DNA from 3 places in the Clostridium sp. 001 genome. Region 2 is predicted to be linked to each of the others. Evidence: riboswitches for the same ligand, from Rfam matches in the RefSeq annotation. Region 2 holds a riboswitch; each other region holds the start of a gene.
The links. Region 2 has a riboswitch for thiamine pyrophosphate ahead of B5S50_RS05000 (sulfide-dependent adenosine diphosphate thiazole synthase). Riboswitches for the same ligand answer to the same signal wherever they lie in the genome.
Positions count from the first base shown of each region.

Region 1 (6,465 bases), 480 kb from region 2:
GCATCAAAACTTGGCGGAACTGTTGCTACTCCACTTCTTGCAGTTTTTATTACTACCATTGGATGGCGTTTATCGTTTGCAATTGTTGGTGGCATCGCAGCTATCTGGGGCTTTGTATGGCTGAAATACTACAAAACACCAAGACAGCATAATAGTATTACTAGTGAGGAATTGAACCTTATTGAGTCTGATCAGGAAGAAGCAAAAGGGAATGTTTCAAAAGAACTTCCGAAATATGCGATGGCAAAGTTATTTAAGCAAAAAACAATGTGGTGTATGATGGTGGGATTCTTTGCAATTAATTTTGTCTCTTACTTTTTCTTCACATGGTTTCCTACTTACATGATTAATACTTATCATCTTAAACTCCTTAAGTTTGGTTTTATTGGTATCTTACCAGGAATTGCTGCAATGCTTGGTGGCTGGATCGGAGGAATTGTTTGTGACCAGCTTTATAGAAATGGACACTCAACGACGGTATCAAGAAAAGTTCCATTGATTGTGGGCTTATTATTGAGTTGCGTGATTGGTCTGGCAGCTATTTCCCATAACATGTGGTTTACTGTAACCGTTCTTTGCATAGCAAATGGAGCAGCAACTGGAGCAGGATCTGTTGTATGGACGCTTCCTGCAGATGTTGCACCAAACAGTAATATGATTGCTACCATAGGTGCTGTACAAAATGCTGCGGCTAATATCGCTGGAATCGTTTGCCCAATTCTGATTGGCGTATTGATCGGCATTAGCAATTCTTATGCGTTGCCATTTATTATATCGGGTATTGTTGCTCTCATTGGAGCATTTGCTTATTTGATTATGCCAGAATTGAAGCCTATGAAATTAGATTAAGCAACTATAATCTTCTATACTAACGGAGTTTATCATATCTTCTGTAGTTTTAACTTTTATATGATAGACTTCGTATTCTTTTGATATCGTTTGCTAGAATAAACGCGATCATTTGTTCCAGCAATATTATTATCAGTAGATATGAGTTCAATTATAATTTTTTAATATTTTTATCTTATATGAAAAGATTAAACGCATACAAATATTAATGTAAATGTATTTTTAAATGTTAATAATCAAAAAAGGAGGAGATAATTTTGAAGATAATAAGGACAGTTTTGGGAGATATTTTACCAGAGGAAATGGGGGTAACTGATTCACATGATCATTTAATTAGAAGTGGTGGACCAGAAGTAGATGAAGATCCAAGTTTTCTTATGGATAGTGTACCTAGTGCAATAAAAGAGTTCTCATCTTTTGCTGATGCTGGTGGAAAAACTATGGTTTGTATGGATCCTATAGGCTGTGGAAGAAATGTAAAATCAATGCTTAAAGTAGCTGAAGCAGTAAAAGACAGAGGACATATTATAATGACAACTGGATTTCATAAAGGCATACGTTATGATAAAAGGACATCATGGCTTGCAACAGTTAATATTGATAAAATAGTTGAAATGATGGTAGCTGAAATAGAAGTAGGAATGGATATTCACAGTTATAATGGGCCTGTAGTTGAACGTACAAAAGCTCGTGCAGGTTTAATAAAAGCAGGTACGGGGTATAGATTGATATCCAAGCTTGAACAAAAAGCATTGGAAGTAGCTGCATTAACCCAACAGGAAACTGGATGTGCGATTTCAGTACATGTGGATCTTGGAACAATGGCCTGGGAAGTAGCCAGGTTATTAAAAGCATATGGAGCAAACACTGATAAAGTTATACTGTGCCATCTTCAAAGAAATCCTGATATATATTATTACGAGAAAGTACTTAATGAAGGTGTCAATATATGTTTTGATGGACCGAATAAAGTTAAATATGCTCCTGATAGTTTATTAGCCGAGAATATGATTTCACTTGTAAATAAAGGATATGGCAAACAACTTTTATTGTCTATGGATGCAGGATTTATGGATGGACTTTGGAGTTATATGGAAGACGAGGGTATGGCAAACGGTATAGATTATATGCTTACACGTTTCGTACCTTTATTAAAACAAATTGGAATGGAAGATAAGGCATTAAACTACATTTTGAAAGATAATCCAGCTAGAATTTTTGCTATTGATAAATAATAATTAAATTATTGTATAATTTAAGCAAAAGAGGCTGTTACGTTAATTGCGTGACAGCTTTAGCATTGACCAACTTTTGCTATTGTAGTAATATAAATATTGTATTGATAATGTAAAAATTAAATAGATTTAGTATCCCAGGGGGGCTGGTGTTACCGGCTGAGAGTAAGAATATAATTCTTAGACCCTATACCTGATCTGGTTAATGCCAGCGTAGGAAGAGGTTTTTATGTAATTGATAAATAAAGGTACAAACTTCCTAAGAGGTTTGTACCTTTTATTTTCAATTAATAATGTGTCTGTCGGATGAAAAAGGAGAAACTTATTATGAAAACATCTATGAAATTATACGAAAGCGTAAAAGACATATGGAATTCTTACTATGAACATCCATTTGTAAAGGGAATAGGAGAGGGAAACTTAGAAATAGATAAATTCAAATTTTATATGATTCAAGATTACATATATCTTTTAGATTATGCGAAAGTGTATGCCTTAGGGGTGATAAAATCCAGTGAAGAAAGCATAATGCAGGGGTTCTCAAATATGGTGGACAATATATTAAATGGAGAAATGAATATTCATAGGCATTATATGAAAAAAATAGGCATTAAAAAAGAGGAAATAGAAAATGCTAAAGCTTCTATTGAAAATATTTCGTATACAAGCTATATGCTGTCTGTATCTCAAATGGGAGATTTAATGGATTTAACTACTTCTCTTTTAGCTTGTATGTGGAGTTACTATTTAATTGGTAAAAAGTTGAGTAAAATAGATGGGTCACTGGACAATGAGTTCTATGGACAGTGGATAAAAGGGTATATATCTAGTGATTATGAAAAGGAGACTAAGTGGGTGATAGATTTGTTAGATTATTTGACAGAAAATATATCGGAAAAGAAATTTAACAGGTTAAAGGAAATATTTATAAATACAAGCAAGTATGAATATATGTTCTGGGATATGGCTTATAACGAGGGGATGTGAAATCATGCTGGAATTTAAAAATGTAAGCTTCAAATACGAGGAAGATCCTGATTTCATTATAAAAAATCTCAATTTTAATGTAGATAAAGGGGAATTTATAAGTATAGTAGGTCCTAGTGGATGTGGGAAAAGTACTGTACTTAGACTTATTTGCAAGCTAGAAAAGGCTTTTGAAGGAGATATAGTTTTAAAAGATAAAAATATAAATGATTTAAAAGGTTATATAGGATATATGCCGCAAAATGATCTTCTTATACCCTGGCGAACTATACTTCAAAATGTATATCTTCCCCTTGAAGTTAAAGGTGAAAATTTGAAAGAGGCACAGGTTCAAGCAGAAAAAATGTTAAAGGATTTTGGACTTGAAAAATATAAAAATAAATACCCGAAGGATTTATCAGGAGGCATGCGGCAGAGGGCGTCTTTTGCAAGAACTCTCCTTACGGGAGCAGAAGTGTTGCTTTTGGATGAACCTTTCAGTGCATTAGATGCTATAACAAGAGTTTCTATGCAGGAATGGCTCATTGATAAATGGTTAGCTTTAGATAAAACTATATTATTTATAACCCATGATGTAGAAGAAGCTCTTTTTTTATCAACTAAGATATTTGTTACATCTGAAACTCCAATAAGAAAATTTAAAGAAATAAAAGTGCCTCTCAACTATCCGAGGACTAGAAGTATGATAGACACACCTCCTATATTAAAGATAAAAGAGGAACTTATAAATGAACTAAAAAAGGGGGTTAGGCTGTGAAAAGGTATAGATCATCCATAATAGTTGCTGTATTGTTTTTTGCAATATGGCAGGCTCTAGCAATGTATATAGATGCAATGTATATACTGCCTTCTCCTACTGCTATTTTAGAAAAAATATGGGAACTTAAAGATATTTTATTTTTAGTACACCTTCCTGCCACTCTTTTGATTACTATTGAGGGACTTTTAATATCTATAGTGCTTGGGGTAGTGCTTTCTGTGGCTATGAATATAAGTGAAAGAATACAAAGAGCTCTTTATCCAATTGTAATTGTAACTCAAACAGTTCCAATTACTGCACTTGCACCTATATTCATACTTTGGTTTGGATATGGTATATGGAGTAAGGTACTTGTAACGGTACTTATAACATTTTTTCCTATAACTATAAATGTATATGATGGACTTCGTTCTACAAGAAAAGATATGGAAGAACTTTTAATCACCTATGGTGCTAGTAAAAAAGATATATTTATGAAGTTAAAGTTTCCAGCTTCACTTCCTTACTTTTTTTCTGCACTTAAAATGGCAGTACCTTTAAGTGTAGTGGGGGCAGCTGTAAGTGAGTGGCTTGGAGCAGAAGCAGGTCTTGGATATTTTAGTAAGAGAATGATGACACAAATGGATGGGGCAGGAGTGTTTGCACCTATTGTCATATTATCACTAGCTGCTCTAATTTTAGTGGAAATATTAAATGTTTTAGAAAATAAAATAGTAAAATGGAGGAATGAAGTATGAAAAAAAATAAATATTTATCTCTTGTAATGGCATTTTTACTGACAGCTGTTATATTAGGAGGGTGTGGAAATAGCAGTGATTCATCAAAAGGTAAAGATGGTAAGTTAGAAAATGTGGATTTAGTACTTGATTGGTATCCAAATGCAATACATAGTTTTATATATGCTGCTATTAAAAATGGGTACTATAAGGAAGAAGGACTTAACGTAAATATTAAATTTCCATCAGATACTACAGATCCTCTTTCACTTCCAGCAGCAGGAAAAGCTACGATTGGAATATACTATCAACCGGATATTGTAATTGCGAGAGCAAATCAGGGGGTTCCTGTGAAATCTATAGGAGCTATTGTACATACACCGCTTAATGTAATAATAGCTTTAAAGGAAAAGAATATAAATACACCGAAAGATCTTCAAGGAAAGACTGTAGGTTATTCAGGAAATTCTTTAAATGTTCAATATGTAAAAACTATGGTAAAAAAAGAAGGAGGAGATCCAAATTCCGTTAAAATGGTTGATGTAGGATTTGATTTACTATCTTCTATGGTAACTAAAAAAGTAGATGCAACTACGGGAGGACTTATAAATCATGAGGTTCCAGTACTTCAAAATGAAGGACATCCTGTAAATTATTTTGATCCTGCAAAATATGGGGTGCCAAATTATTATGAAGAAGTGTTTGTAACTAGTGACAAAACTCTTAAGGAAAAACCTGAAGTACTTAAAAAGTTTATGAAGGCATCTCAAAAGGGATTCGAATATACTAAGAAAAATCCTAAGGCAGCTTTAAAAATACTTATGGACAATCAGAAAAAAGATAATTTCCCTTTAGTACAAGCAGTAGAGGAAAAAAGTATGAGTATACTTCTTCCTAAGATGGAGTCAAATGGTGAACCTTTCTTAAGTCAGGATAAAAGTGTTTGGCAGAATAATATAGATTGGCTAAAGAAACAAGGGCTTCTAAAGAAAGATATAAAACCAGAAGATCTTTATGTAAATATTCTGGATAACAATAAATAAAGATATATACAATCACAGTTTTAGAAATATAATATCCTAAAACTGTGATTGTATTAACTTGGTTAAGAATACATATGGATTGTTTGTCCTGACATATAGCTTGATTCATTGGAAGCTAAGAATACATAGGCTGGAGCAATTTCAAATGGTTGAGCAGCTCTTCCCATTGGTGTTTTTGAACCCCAAACGGCAACTTTATCTGCAGGTAATCCTGCTGGAATTAAAGGTGTCCAGGTTTCACCTGGAGCTACACCATTTACACGTATTCCTCTTGAAACCAAACTTCGGGCTAAATTTATAGTGAAATTAGCAATGGCACCTTTTGAAGCTTCATAATCTAAAGATATCCCATAAGGAGGATTAAAAGCAACTATTGAAGAAGTATTGATGATAGAACCGCCTGGTTTCATATAAGGTAGAGCTGCTTTAGTTAAGTAGAAATAAGAAAATACATTTATACGAAAAGTCCATTCTAATTGTTTGCTAGATACTTCTTCTATAGAATTATTGTAATAAAGTACTGCAGCATTATTTACAAGAATATCTAATTTACCAAAATGATTCATAACTTCTTGAATTATAATTTTACTATTCTCTTCGACTCCTATGTTAATTGGAATGGTTAAACATCTTCGCCCCAATTTTTTTATTCTAGATTTTGTTCCCTCTGCATCTACATGTTCATTTAGATAGACAATGGCAATATCAGCTCCTTCTTTTGCATAAGCACATGCTACAGCACGCCCAATACCGCTGTCTCCTCCTGTTATTAAAGCTACTTTGTTTAATAATCTTTTTGTCGTTTGATATTGTGCACATAATGGTGGTTCGAAAACTGGTCTAGGTGTCATAATATATTCAATACCAGGTTGATG
Region 1 covers NZ_CP020473.1:644,959-651,423, reverse strand. The annotation lists gene B5S50_RS02835 (MFS transporter) at 1-849, shown strand, start outside; gene B5S50_RS02830 (phosphotriesterase) at 1,107-2,084, shown strand; TPP riboswitch at 2,214-2,321, shown strand; gene tenA (thiaminase II) at 2,412-3,071, shown strand; gene B5S50_RS02820 (ABC transporter ATP-binding protein) at 3,076-3,828, shown strand; gene B5S50_RS02815 (ABC transporter permease) at 3,825-4,568, shown strand; gene B5S50_RS02810 (ABC transporter substrate-binding protein) at 4,565-5,590, shown strand; gene B5S50_RS02805 (SDR family oxidoreductase) at 5,653-6,465, opposite strand, start outside.
Region 1: linked by a shared signal. The riboswitch ahead of tenA (thiaminase II) and the one ahead of B5S50_RS05000 (sulfide-dependent adenosine diphosphate thiazole synthase) in region 2 are both predicted to bind thiamine pyrophosphate.

Region 2 (6,465 bases):
TGCCGAACTTCCTCAAAATCTTAAAGCAATTGCAAGGGCAGGAGCTGGAGTTAACAATATACCAATAGACAAATGTTCTGAAAATGGAATTGTTGTATTTAATACACCAGGAGCTAATGCAAATGGTGTTAAAGAGTTAGTTTTAGCATCTCTCTTTCTTTCTTCAAGAAAGATATATAGGGGAATAAATTGGGCTAAGTCTCTTAAAGGAAAAGGTGAAGATGTTGTAAAGTTAGTGGAGAAATCCAAAAGCCAGTTTCAAGGCCCAGAAATTAAAGGAAAAAAGCTTGGAATTATAGGACTTGGTGCTATAGGTGCAGCAGTTGCCAATGATGCACTTGCACTTGGTATGGAGGTAATAGGGTATGACCCATACATATCTGTAGATTCAGCATGGAACCTTTCTCGAAAGGTAGAAAAAGAGACGAATTTTGATAACTTACTTGCTGAAGCAGATTATATTACTATTCATGTTCCATTAAATAATAATACAAAAGGTATGATTAATAAAGAAAAGTTTGCAATTATGAAAAAAGGTATGAAAATAATAAACATAGCAAGAGGTGGACTAGTTGTAAATAAAGATTTACTTGAAGCAATAGAAGATGGCACTGTAAGCTGCTATATTACAGATTTCCCAGAGGATGAATTAATAGGAAATGACAATATTATTACAATTCCTCATTTAGGAGCTTCAACGCCTGAATCGGAGGAAAATTGTGCAGCTATGGCAGTAGAGGAACTTAGAAATTTTCTTGAAAGAGGTACTATTAAAAATTCAGTAAATTTCCCAAATTGTGATTTAGAGTATAAAGGTCACATAAGACTTTTAGTGGGAAATATTAATGTTCCTAATATGGTTGGACAGGTAACAACTATATTAGCACAAAATGAAATAAATATTGCCAGTCTGTTAAATAGTCATAAGGGAAAAATTGCATACAATATAATAGATGTTGATGGAAATGTAACTTCCGAAGTATTGGAAAAAATTAAGGCAATCGATGGAGTTGTAATGGTAAGAATTATTAGATAGTTATGCTATAGTCATCGGATAAAAGGACAGCATAGGGTATTTTATATATAATGCATCACCTTATACTATACAAGGGTGATGCATTATTAATTAATCACAAAATTGAGAAAAAGTTAAATGAGGTTTTTCAACCCATAATTAATGTAACTTCATATTATCAACCAATATCTGTGAATTTTCAGTGATTTGTGTTACTGCTGCAGATACTTCTTCTAATGAGCCAGCTTGAGTTGTGGCTATTTCGCCTAATTCATTTATAGTATCTATTATTACTTTCATATTATTGTTCATTTCAACAAGTGCCGAAGAGATCTTTTTGGAAGATTCACTACTATTTGATGCCAATTTTCTCATTTCTCCTGCTACTACGGAGAAACCTTTTCCGTATTCTCCAGCTCTTGAAGACTCTATTGCAGCATTGAGTCCAAGAAGGTTAGATTGTTTTGAGATGCTTTCAATTAAGGTAATAGCCTCATTGCTTTCAGTTATTAGTTTTTTTGTTACTTCAGTATTTTCTATAATATAATTTAATTTTTCAGATAATTTAACAGCATCGCTAGTAATTTCTGATATACTTGAGCTTGTTTCTTGAAGAGAACTCTTTAATTCTGAAGAGGAATTTTTAATTTTTATGAGGTCTTCTATATCTGTTGATAAAATTAATACTCCGACAACTTGGCTATCTTTATTAATTGCAGGAATTATGGTAACTTTAGCATCTATACCATGTTCATTTTTATTAAATACAGCTCTAAATGTTTCTTTTTTATTAAAAATGGTATCACTGGCACCAACATTTTTTATGAGATTCATATTAGTCTTGTCTCCGACTTTTACAGTAGATTTTTTATTTTTACTGTCTAGAGCATATATACATTTTTCTTTATCCCAAATTGTGATAACTGTATTTCCTTCAAGTGCTTCACTTATGACTGGCGCAGTATTAATCAATGATTGAAAAATTTTCTCCATTTACAATTCCTTCTCTCATAATTTTGTGAAATATTTTATTAACAATATATCATAAATTAGGTTCATTTTCTACTTTTAATAAAGAGTATATGTTTCTATTTACTGTGGATTAAGTTATACTCTTGATTATGCAGAAAATATGAATTTATAAGAAATATAACTATCAAATATGACATGCAGTTGTCATGCTATTTTTGATATATTATAAAAGAAAAATGAAATCTAGGAAGGTGCTAAAATGGAATTAATAAGGATTACGGAAGAAAATATAGAGAGAGAACATATTTGCTGTGCAATTTCAGGCAATAAAGATTGCCAGGTTGTTTCAAAAAAAGAATGGCTTAAGAAACGTTTTAAAGAAGGTCTGGTATTTTTAAAAGGAAATGTAAGGGGAAAGTGTTTTATAGAATATGTGCCAGCAGAAAATGCATGGTGTCCTATTGAGGCAAAGGGCTATATGTTTATTGACTGTCTGTGGGTATCAGGGCGATTTAAAGGAAAGGGATATTCAAATGAACTTTTGAATGCCTGTATTTCTGATAGTAGGGAAAAAGGAAAATTAGGGTTAGTCATATTGTCTGCTAAAAAGAAAATTCCCTATATTTCAGATCCTAAGTATTTAAAATATAAGAAATTTCAATTGGCTGATACTTCAGAGCCTTTCTATGAATTATTCTATTTGCCATTTAGTGAAAATGCACCTAAACCATGTTTTATGAAGCATATAAAAATACCTTCAATTAAAGAACAAGGTTTTGTTTTGTACTATTCAAATCAGTGTCCGTTTACTGCAAAGTATGTTCCTATTATTGAAAAGGTTGCTTCCGAGAAAAAAATTGCATTTAAATCAATACGATTTAAATCAACTAAAGAAGCAAGAATGTCCCCAGCGCCATTTACTACGTATAGTTTGTTTTATAATGGCAAGTTTGTTACAAATGAAATCCTATCAGATAAGACATTTGAGAAAATGATACATAAGGTTATAGATTAAATATCAATGAATTTTACTTAGTGGGAGTGTTACGGTAGCCATCAGATAAGAGCACCCTGTAAGATTATACACGATATCATTTCTGTGTATATCCGTGCAGGGTACATTTTTATTTTAAATATTAAATAAATTAATTAATTAACCTATGCATGTCCATATGTTAACAATTTTTTATTTTCTTTATTAACTCTTTGGCAACTTTCTGTCCTGAAATTAACATGCCTCCAAAAATTGGTCCCATTCTTTGACCACCAAAAGTTGCATTGGCAGCCATACCAGATACATAAAGGCCAGGGTAAACTTCACGAGTATTTTCAACCACCTGTTCTTCTCCGCGATTTGCCCACATTGGCTTTTCGCCTTCCAAAGTTCCATTAGGCGTGTTTAAAACATTTCCCATTCTGGTTACTAATTTATTGACAACTGATGCATCATGTCCGGTAGCATCAAGAACATACTTTGATTCTATCATTATAGGATCAATAGGCATTCTTGTTTTTTCAACAGCGGCCCAATTAATAACTAGACCTGAAATACATTTATCCTTAACTATTACATCTTCTACTGTAATCAAATTTAATATTCTGGCTCCGGCTTGTGCTGCATTGAAAGTAAGTCCAGAAACACATTCAATGGAATCAGCTGTATAGTAATTTTCTTCATATTTTTTGTATCCAATGTTAGATTCATCAAGGATGCTTTTAGCACTTTCTTGAATAACGATCTGATTCATCATCATACCGCCGCCCCACATGCCGCCGCCAATACTCAAGCTGCGCTCTAAAAGGGTTGTTTTAATTCCAGCTTTAGCAAGATAGCTTGCAGCTACTAAACCTGAAGGCCCTCCTCCAACAATAATTACATCTGAATGTAAAACATCCTCTAGTTTATTTTTGTAAGTATCAATAATGGCCTTTGAAATTTTTGTGTCTTCTAAGTACATTTTTCTTTACTCCTTTACTATATAAATTTATAAATTAAAAAGCACACCCGTAGAAACAGGTGTGCTAAATATTTTAAACCTTCCCTACGCGGACATTACTCCGATCAAGTTATAAGAGTCAGGTACTTACTAGTCCTTTCTCAGCCCAAAACATGAGCTCCCCATTAAAATATAGTTACTATTTTGTTTTTATTACTTTTAGTATCATTAATAATATTTAAGCATTACTAACAATTCCTATAATACCACTTATATGTAACTTTGTTAATATAAATTTTTACTGTTAAAAATAAATAGTCTATGTTTAAGCTATTACTATTTATTTAAATCTAATTTTTAAAATAACTATACATTATATTTATTTTGTTTAATACGAGGAGGGACTCTAATGAGCTTTTTGAAAAATGCAAGAGTAAAAGTAAGATTACTTATTTCCTATTTAATTGTGGCTGTATTGATTTTAATTGTAGGAATAGTGGGAACAATATCTTTAAAGAAGGTTTCAAGTAATTCCCAGAATATGTACAATCAAAACATGCAGATTGTTTATAAGTTATCCGATATGAATAGGAATTTATCTGATATAAGATCAGATACTTTAAAGATGGTTTATCAAAAGAGTGATATAAAAAGGCAAGATGCTGAAAAAGATATAAATGCCAAAGAGAGCAATAATGCCGAATATGTTAAAACTCTTGATACATTTGAAATGGACGCTTCAGAAAAGAGTACTTGGGAAACATTTAAAAGTCAATTGAAAAGTTATAAGGATGAAGTTGAAAATATCGATAATTTTTCATCAAAAAAAGACTACGAATCCGCGGAAAATGAACTGCTAAGTAAAGCTACGCCTACGAGAGAAAACATGTCTAAAAGTTTAAATGATTTAATAAGCTTAAACCTCAATTATGCAAAAAACAATAATCAAAACAATACAAAATTATATAATATGTCAAGTGTAATAATGGCTATATTGATAATTTTTGGATTTGCTCTTGCAATATTGATAGGGCTACTTACATCAAATGACATAAACAAGGTACTTCATGACTTACTTAATTTTGCACATAAACTAGAGAAATATGATTTATCATATAAATCTTCAATTACTAGAAAAGACGAATTTGGAGAAACTGCAGCTGCGCTTACAAATGCTAGAGACAATATAAAAAAGCTCATTCACAATATAATGGAAAATTCTCAGGATATGAGTGCGGCCAGCGAAGAATTATCTGCTGTTGTTGAGGAGCTTTATTCTAAAACTGAAAACATGCAAAATGCTGTTAACAATATTGCATCTGGAGTACAAGAAACAAGTGCATCTACTGAAGAAATTACAGCATCTATCCAGGAGGTTAATTCTAGTATAAGTGAGCTTTCACAAAAATCTTTAGATGGAAGTAATAGTGCAAACCAGTCAAAAGAACATGCTTTAACTGTACAGGAAAGTGGTAAAAGGGCAATCCAACAAACAACAAAAGTCTATAATGAAAAAAGAGAAAAAACATTGAAGGCAATTGAAGATGGTAAAGTAGTAGAAAACATAAAAATTATGGCTGATACGATATCGAGCATAGCACAGCAGACCAATTTACTTGCATTAAACGCAGCAATAGAAGCAGCAAGAGCTGGAGAAAAAGGAAAGGGATTTGCTGTAGTTGCGGATGAGGTAAGAAATCTTGCGGAGCAGTCTTCAGAAGCAACAACTGGTATTCAGGACACTATTTCAAAGGTCCATGAGGCATTTGAAAACATGTCATTGAACAGCAATGATATATTGGATTTTGTACATATAGATGTGGGTAAAGGATTTGAAGCTTTTGGAAGTATGGGAAATCAATATTATAGTGAGGCTGAATTTGTAAGTAAAACGTCGGAAGAAATTGCGGCTATGTCAGAAGAACTTACTGCAACCATGAATCAGGTGAGTGAAGCAGCACAGAATATGGCAGAAGTAGCTCAGAAATCTTCAGAAGATGCATTTGTGATAAAAGAAAGTATAAATGAAACAACACAGGGAATTGAGCAGGCAGCTAAAACCGCACAAATCCAGTCAGGCAGTGCTCAAAAACTTAATGAACTTGTACAAAAGTTTAAATTATAACCATAAATTTTTTTAGCAATGGTGTATAATAATATCTAAAGTTTTAGGGAGGCTGATAATATGCAAACTGTAACATTAGGAAAAACTGGACTAGTTGTAAGCAAAAATGGATTTGGGTCACTTCCAATACAGCGTATTTCAAAGAAAGATGCCGTATATTTATTGCAGAAGGCATTTTATAATGGTATCAATTATTTTGATACTGCAAGAGCGTATTCGGACAGTGAGGAAAAGCTTGGAGCTGCCTTTTCTTACATAAGAGATAAGATTACTATAAGTACAAAAACAGCAGCACAAAATGCGGATGATTTTTGGAAGGATTTAGAGCAGAGCCTTAAAAATCTTAAGACAAATTATATTGATATCTATCAGTTTCATAATCCTGCATTTTGTCCAAAACCTGGCGATGAATCGGG
Region 2 covers NZ_CP020473.1:1,121,090-1,127,554, reverse strand. The annotation lists gene B5S50_RS05015 (phosphoglycerate dehydrogenase) at 1-1,036, shown strand, start outside; gene B5S50_RS05010 (methyl-accepting chemotaxis protein) at 1,175-2,008, opposite strand; gene B5S50_RS05005 (YoaP domain-containing protein) at 2,247-3,002, shown strand; gene B5S50_RS05000 (sulfide-dependent adenosine diphosphate thiazole synthase) at 3,163-3,945, opposite strand; TPP riboswitch at 4,010-4,119, opposite strand; gene B5S50_RS04995 (methyl-accepting chemotaxis protein) at 4,334-6,049, shown strand; gene B5S50_RS04990 (aldo/keto reductase) at 6,110-6,465, shown strand, end outside.

Region 3 (6,465 bases), 180 kb from region 2:
TTTTGGCTAAAGCTACAGCTGAATCCAAGGCTCCTTCTCCATTATCTAAGGAATCTACTCCTCTTACGTTAGAAGATTGTCCTGCAAGAAATTTAATTTCACCTACATTTCCTTTTATAACATCTACTTTACCAACTTGCATAATTCTATTTATAACTTGAGCTTTCCTTGGTATAGCAGCACAAGCTACAGGGTCAAGTATTACAGGTATATTGTGGATTTTTGCAGAGGTACTTGCTAGGATTACTGCAGCTTCCTGTTCTTTTGTGAGGGTTCCTAAATTTATATATAGGGCAGAAGATATTTTTACAAAATCAAAAACTTCATCATAAGCTTCACACATGGCAGGAGAAGCTCCATAAGATAATAGAATGTTTGCACAGTCATTTATAGTGACACTGTTTGTAATACAATCTACAAGAGGTACTTTATTTCTTACCTGTGTTAATACTTTTGACACACTGTCTAAGTTTAAATTATCCATTTTTCATACTCCTTTATATTAGAAATCTGTTTATTTGAAATCTACATCAGCTTTTTTATATAATTCAATGAAATGTCCCACGGGACCAACGCCACTTCCTATGGAAAAGGAATTTTCTATAGCCTTAGTTATATATTGCTTTGCAAGATATACGGATTTGTCAGTACTTTCACCTTTAGCCAAGAAGGAGGCTATGGCAGAAGATAAGGTACATCCTGTTCCATGAGTGTTTTTAGTATCTATTCTATGACCGTCTATGTTTAATATTTTGTTTTCATAAAGAAGAACGTCGTTGGCATCATTGCATCTGTGGCCTCCTTTTACAAGCACGTTTTTAGCACCTAGCTCTTTTATGCTAAAAGCTGCTTTTTCCATGTCGCTGCTATTTTTTATTTTCATTTCTGTCAGAACTTCAGCTTCTGGAATATTTGGAGTTACGACGTCTGCAATGCTTGTCAGATCTTTTATAGCTGTTTGTGCTTCAGGTTTTAAGAGAAAGTAACCACTTTTTGATACCATTACAGGATCAATTACTATGTTTTTAGCTTTGTATTCTATTAAAAGCCTCTTTATTACAGATATGGTTTTGCTGTTTGAAACCATACCAATTTTTACTGCATCTACTTGTATGTCATCAAATATAGATCTTATTTGTGCTTCTACAATTTCAGGAGTTACATCCATTACGTCCTGTACTCCTATGCTATTTTGAGCTGTAACAGCAGTTATGACACTCATACCATATACGCCAAGGGCACTCATGGTTTTTAAATCAGCTTGTATACCAGCTCCACCACAGCTGTCAGAACCTGCAATTGTTAATACCTTTTTCATTTTTACCCCCCTAATTTAGTAACTTTAAAATTAATATCAATTGAATTTTACTTAGTGGGAGTATTACAGTAGGCAGCCATCAGGTCAAAATAAAAGGTATATGCAGAAAAGCATATACCTTTAAAATCAAAAATATGTAAGTTGCTTCCCTACGCCAGTTTTATCTGGATCAGGTTCAAAGGGTTAGAGAAAGATCTCTTCTCAGCCTTGCAGCACCCCCACAAAAGTATTAAGTTTTATACATTAATTTTACTACAGTGATAAAAATTTGCAATATGAAATTTTAATATTTACTTCATTGACTAAGTTTCCCCATATGTACATAAATGGAATGTGGGAGGGTGTTAGCAATAGCAGCCGAATAAAAGTTTTTGCAGTACGTGTGATATAATGGCATTAATTGAAGATTTTTGTTACAAAACAAATTAATAAAAATGATAGGATGTGTTGATATGGAAAAGAAAAGAATTTTAGTCCCATTAGATGAAACAGAGAGAAGTATGCATTCACTTGACTGTTTAAAAAAATTGTTTTCCAGAGATGAAGTACAGTTAACTCTTATGTATGTATCTGAAATAGTTATAGTAAATGAAACGGGTGTATCAAATAGCATGGTAGATATGGCAAGGAAAAAAGGTGAAAACATCTTAGATAGAGCTGAAAGAAAGATTCAAGAATATAAACCTGAAAAATATTGTGTTTTTGGACGTGTAGCAGATGAAATACTGAAAAAGGCAAATTGTGATGAATTTGATATGATAATTATGACTAAATCTAATAAAAAGGGTTTGGCTAGAATGATCGGATCTGTAACAAGTAAAGTATTAAAAAATTCACAGGTTTTAGTTATGATTGTTCCAGAATAAAAATGGTTTAAAATAGCCATAATGTTGTACAAGCATTATGGCTATTTTTATCTGCATATTAAAATATTTGTCTGGGACTTGGAATTATAGGTGATTTTATTTAGAATATTTTTATTGATTTTTTCACATACTTTAATGAGCATCCTATGAATTGTTTGAGGTATAAGTTGAGTTTTGTTTAGAAACTCTATATCAGGAAGGTGTGTAATTAATGTTTGTTCCACATAGAGTTATTTTTGAAAAAGGTACCCTAGAATATTCTCTGGGAAATGAGATATATAATAGATTTAAAAATGATGACAAGGTGGAGATAATAAAATTGTCTTCAAATAGAGTTATGTCAGCTGTGCCAGGAAAAGATATATATGAAAAGTACAGGGAAGGTAAAAAAACTTTAGTTGTGGGTGTAAAAAAAAGCTTGAAATTTCAAAGTTGTAAGCCTTCGGCACATTATCAACTGCCCTTAGTTAGTGGATGTATTGGACAGTGTGAGTACTGCTATTTAAATACACAATTAGGGGAAAAACCTTTTGTGAGAGTTCATGTCAATGTTGATGACATCTTAAAACAGGCTCAAAAATATATAGATGAAAGAAATCCTGAAATAACTGTATTTGAAGGTGCTGCAACCTCCGATCCAGTTCCTGTGGAGCCGTATACCAATTCACTTAAAAAGAGTATAGAATACTTTGGAGATCAAAAGCTTGCAAGATTTAGATTCGTAACAAAGTACAATGATATAGATGGATTTTTAAACATAAATCATAATGGTCATACGGAAATAAGATTTAGTTTAAATACAGATAAGATAATAAAACAATATGAGCATTATACAGCTTCAATGGAAAAAAGAATACAATCTGCTTTTAAACTTGCTGAAGCAGGTTACCCTATAGGTTTTATAATAGCACCTGTATTCATATATGAAAATTGGAAGCAGGAATATGAAAAAGTTTTAGACATGTTATATGATAGAATGCCTAAAAATTTAAAGAATCCTATTGGATTTGAAGTCATATCGCATAGATATACAACTAAAGCTAAAAATATCATACTACAGGTATTTCCTAAAACGACGCTGCCAATGGAGGATAGTGAAAGAAAATTCAAGTATGGTCAATTTGGATACGGTAAATTTTTGTACACGAAAGAGCAAATGGAAGAAATTAAAACCTTTTTTGAAAGAGAACTTTCAAGTAGATTCTCAAAAGAAAATATAAAATACATTATATAAACGGGAGAATTTTAATCATGCAGGAATTAGAAAATGTAGTTAAAATAGAGGATGCAGAAGTTAGATATGATAAAAAAGTTGTATTAAGAAATATTAATATGGATATAAAAAGAGGAGAGATAGTTGGACTTTTAGGACCTTCTGGTTCAGGAAAGACCACTATTGTAAAATCTATTATTGGAATGAAAGAATTATCTAAAGGATTTATTGAAGTACTTGGTGAAAAAATGCCGTCTCTTGGTGTAACTTCAAGAATAGGATATATGGCACAAAGTGATGCACTGTATGATGATTTAAGTGCAATTGATAATATATTGTTTTTTGGAGAACTCTACAATATTAAAAAAAGTATTATAAGAAAAAGAGCTAAGGATGTTTTAAAACTTGTTAATTTGGAAGAGCAGTATAAGTATCCAGTTAAAAACTTTTCAGGTGGAATGAAGAGGAGATTATCATTGGCTATAGCACTAGTACACAGACCTAGATTGCTCATTTTAGATGAACCTACAGTTGGCATAGATCCTGTTCTTAGGAAAAAATTCTGGGATGAATTTTATAAAATAAAACGAGATAAGGGAACTATAATTATAACTACACATGTAATGGATGAAGCATATAAGTGTGATAGACTTTTTCTAATAAGAAATGGAATTGTAATAGCAGAAGGAAGTCCAGATAAAGTAATAAAAAGTTCTGGTGGAAAAACTATTGAAGATGCTTTTCTATACTTTAGTTCTTTAAAGGAAGAGGTGTAGATATATGAATACTTTTTCTGTAGCAAAAAGAGTTATAAAACAAATCTTAGGAGATAGACGATCTCTTGCATTATTATTTGTGGCACCAATATTTGTTCTGTATTTGCTAAGTATAATGTTGAATTCAGGTATAGATAAGTCCAATTTAGAAGGAATAAATTTACCACAAACACTTATGGAATCACTTAAAAATGAGACAAATATAGTGGAGGTTAAAGATGAAAATAAGGCTCTTGACAGAGTAAAAAATAATGTTATAGATGGACTAGTTAAATTTGAAAATGATAAAATTATAGTGACTGTTGAAGGAAGTGATATGGCAGTTTCAAATTCAGTTAAAAAAGCAGTTTCAAAAGCTTTTAACGAATATATGCATACTAGTATTGCATCAAATCCAATGCTGAAGCAGCTGGGTTTTAGAATGATTGATAGTGAGTATAAATATATAAACGGTTCTGAGAATATGACAACTTTTGATACGGTTGCTCCGCTGATGATGGGATTTTTTATATTCTTTTTTGTATTTCTTATGGCAGGGGTATCTTTCTTAAGGGAAAGAATTAGCGGTACATTGGATAGACTTATGGCAACACCTGTTAAGAGAATAGAAATTGTATTAGGATACTTTTTAGGGTTTGGTATATTTGTTATGTTTCAAACTCTAGTGATTCAACTGTTTATGGTATATGGTCTTGGCATTATCATAAAAGGAAGTCCAATTTTAGTTTTACTTGTAAATGTGCTGCTGGCAGCAGGATCATTGACTCTTGGAACTTTACTTTCTGCATTTGCTAAAAATGAATTTCAATTATTTCAATTTATTCCTATAGTCATAGTACCTCAAATATTGTTTTGTGGATTATTTCCCCTTAGAGAAACGCCAATATGGGTAAATATACTTTCTAAAATATTTCCACTAACATATGGTGCAGATGCCCTAAAGGGAATTGTGCTTAGAGGGTATGGACTTTCGAAAGTTTATATGGATATCTTAATACTTTTGGGTTATGCACTATTGTTTATAGTATTAAACTCATTGGCACTAAAAAAATACAGACGGTTATAAAGAAATTGCTCTACTTAAATTTATTATGTTAGCATCAGGTACATAGTCTTCTATTATTTTTCTTGCTATATTAAACCAGCTTAAACAGCTGTCAAGGACTATGGAGTCACTTGTTACAATTCTGCCCATTTTGGAGAGAAGAGGGTCTGCATTTGGTATTAATTCTATTTCAACAGGAATATTCCATTTAATTGAATGTTCAAGTATAAAATTTTTAAGTCTGCCCGAATTTGAAACTCCAGAATCAAGAAAAAATTTAACCTTTGGTATACCTAAAGTAATAAATTCCTGGCCAATTAAATTTAAGGCTAGGTGGGTTTTATCTACAATACTATAAGTTCCCCTAAGTCCTGCTATATCCCTTATGGTACTATCACTGCATAATATTAATATTCCTTTTGAAAGGGCAACTTCTAAAGTTATTATAAGGTTAAATCCGTCTATGTATATGCAGTCCTCAGATATGCATGAAAAAGGCAGACATTTTGATTTCCTTTTTTCGCAGCTTACTTTAGAAGAGGTTGAACGCTGAAGAGCATTTCTCTGTCTTAGTGAAAACTGGTAATGATTACCTACCATCTCTATAATTGAATGCATTTTGTAACCTCTATCAAGTAACCAGGATACTTCTACCTGTGCTTTTTGAAGTTTCAAAACGGATTCTTTTGAAAACCATCTATTGTCACTGGGATCACTTCCTCTCCTAACTGTTCTCAAATTATAGTTCATTTTTAAAACCTCCTTTTGAGATTAATCTTCATAAAATCTTCATAAAATTAATAGGCAATTCTTAAAAAATATCTTGTAAAATCAAATTGAAAGTTAAGAATTACAGATAATTTATTTATGTGTATAAATTAGAATTTAATTCAAAAATTTGTATGCATTCAGTACAGGAGGATTATAATGGAAGATATACATATGAGCAGATATTACAGAAACATGACACTTGCAGCAATGTTAATTAGCATATTGTGGGTTATTTTAGTAAATACCCAGCCATTTTCAGATTTTGCATACTACAATAGGATTGCAAATCAAGTGGCAAGTGGAGGTCAATGGGGAGATACTTATACCTCTGTCGGGTATTCCATTGTTCTTGGATTTATATATAAAATCTTTGGGAACAACTTAGCTTCAGCAAAAGTTTTTAATTTGGTTTTGACATTTTTAAATTATGGAATGTTTTATATTATACTACAAAAAGCAAATTTAAATGAGAAAAG
Region 3 covers NZ_CP020473.1:1,298,735-1,305,199, reverse strand. The annotation lists gene thiM (hydroxyethylthiazole kinase) at 1-484, opposite strand, end outside; gene thiD (bifunctional hydroxymethylpyrimidine kinase/phosphomethylpyrimidine kinase) at 515-1,318, opposite strand; TPP riboswitch at 1,447-1,548, opposite strand; gene B5S50_RS05845 (universal stress protein) at 1,771-2,184, shown strand; gene splB (spore photoproduct lyase) at 2,396-3,418, shown strand; gene B5S50_RS05835 (ABC transporter ATP-binding protein) at 3,436-4,173, shown strand; gene B5S50_RS05830 (ABC transporter permease) at 4,178-5,239, shown strand; gene B5S50_RS05825 (DUF434 domain-containing protein) at 5,234-5,968, opposite strand; gene B5S50_RS05820 (hypothetical protein) at 6,146-6,465, shown strand, end outside.
Region 3: linked by a shared signal. The riboswitch ahead of thiD (bifunctional hydroxymethylpyrimidine kinase/phosphomethylpyrimidine kinase) and the one ahead of B5S50_RS05000 (sulfide-dependent adenosine diphosphate thiazole synthase) in region 2 are both predicted to bind thiamine pyrophosphate.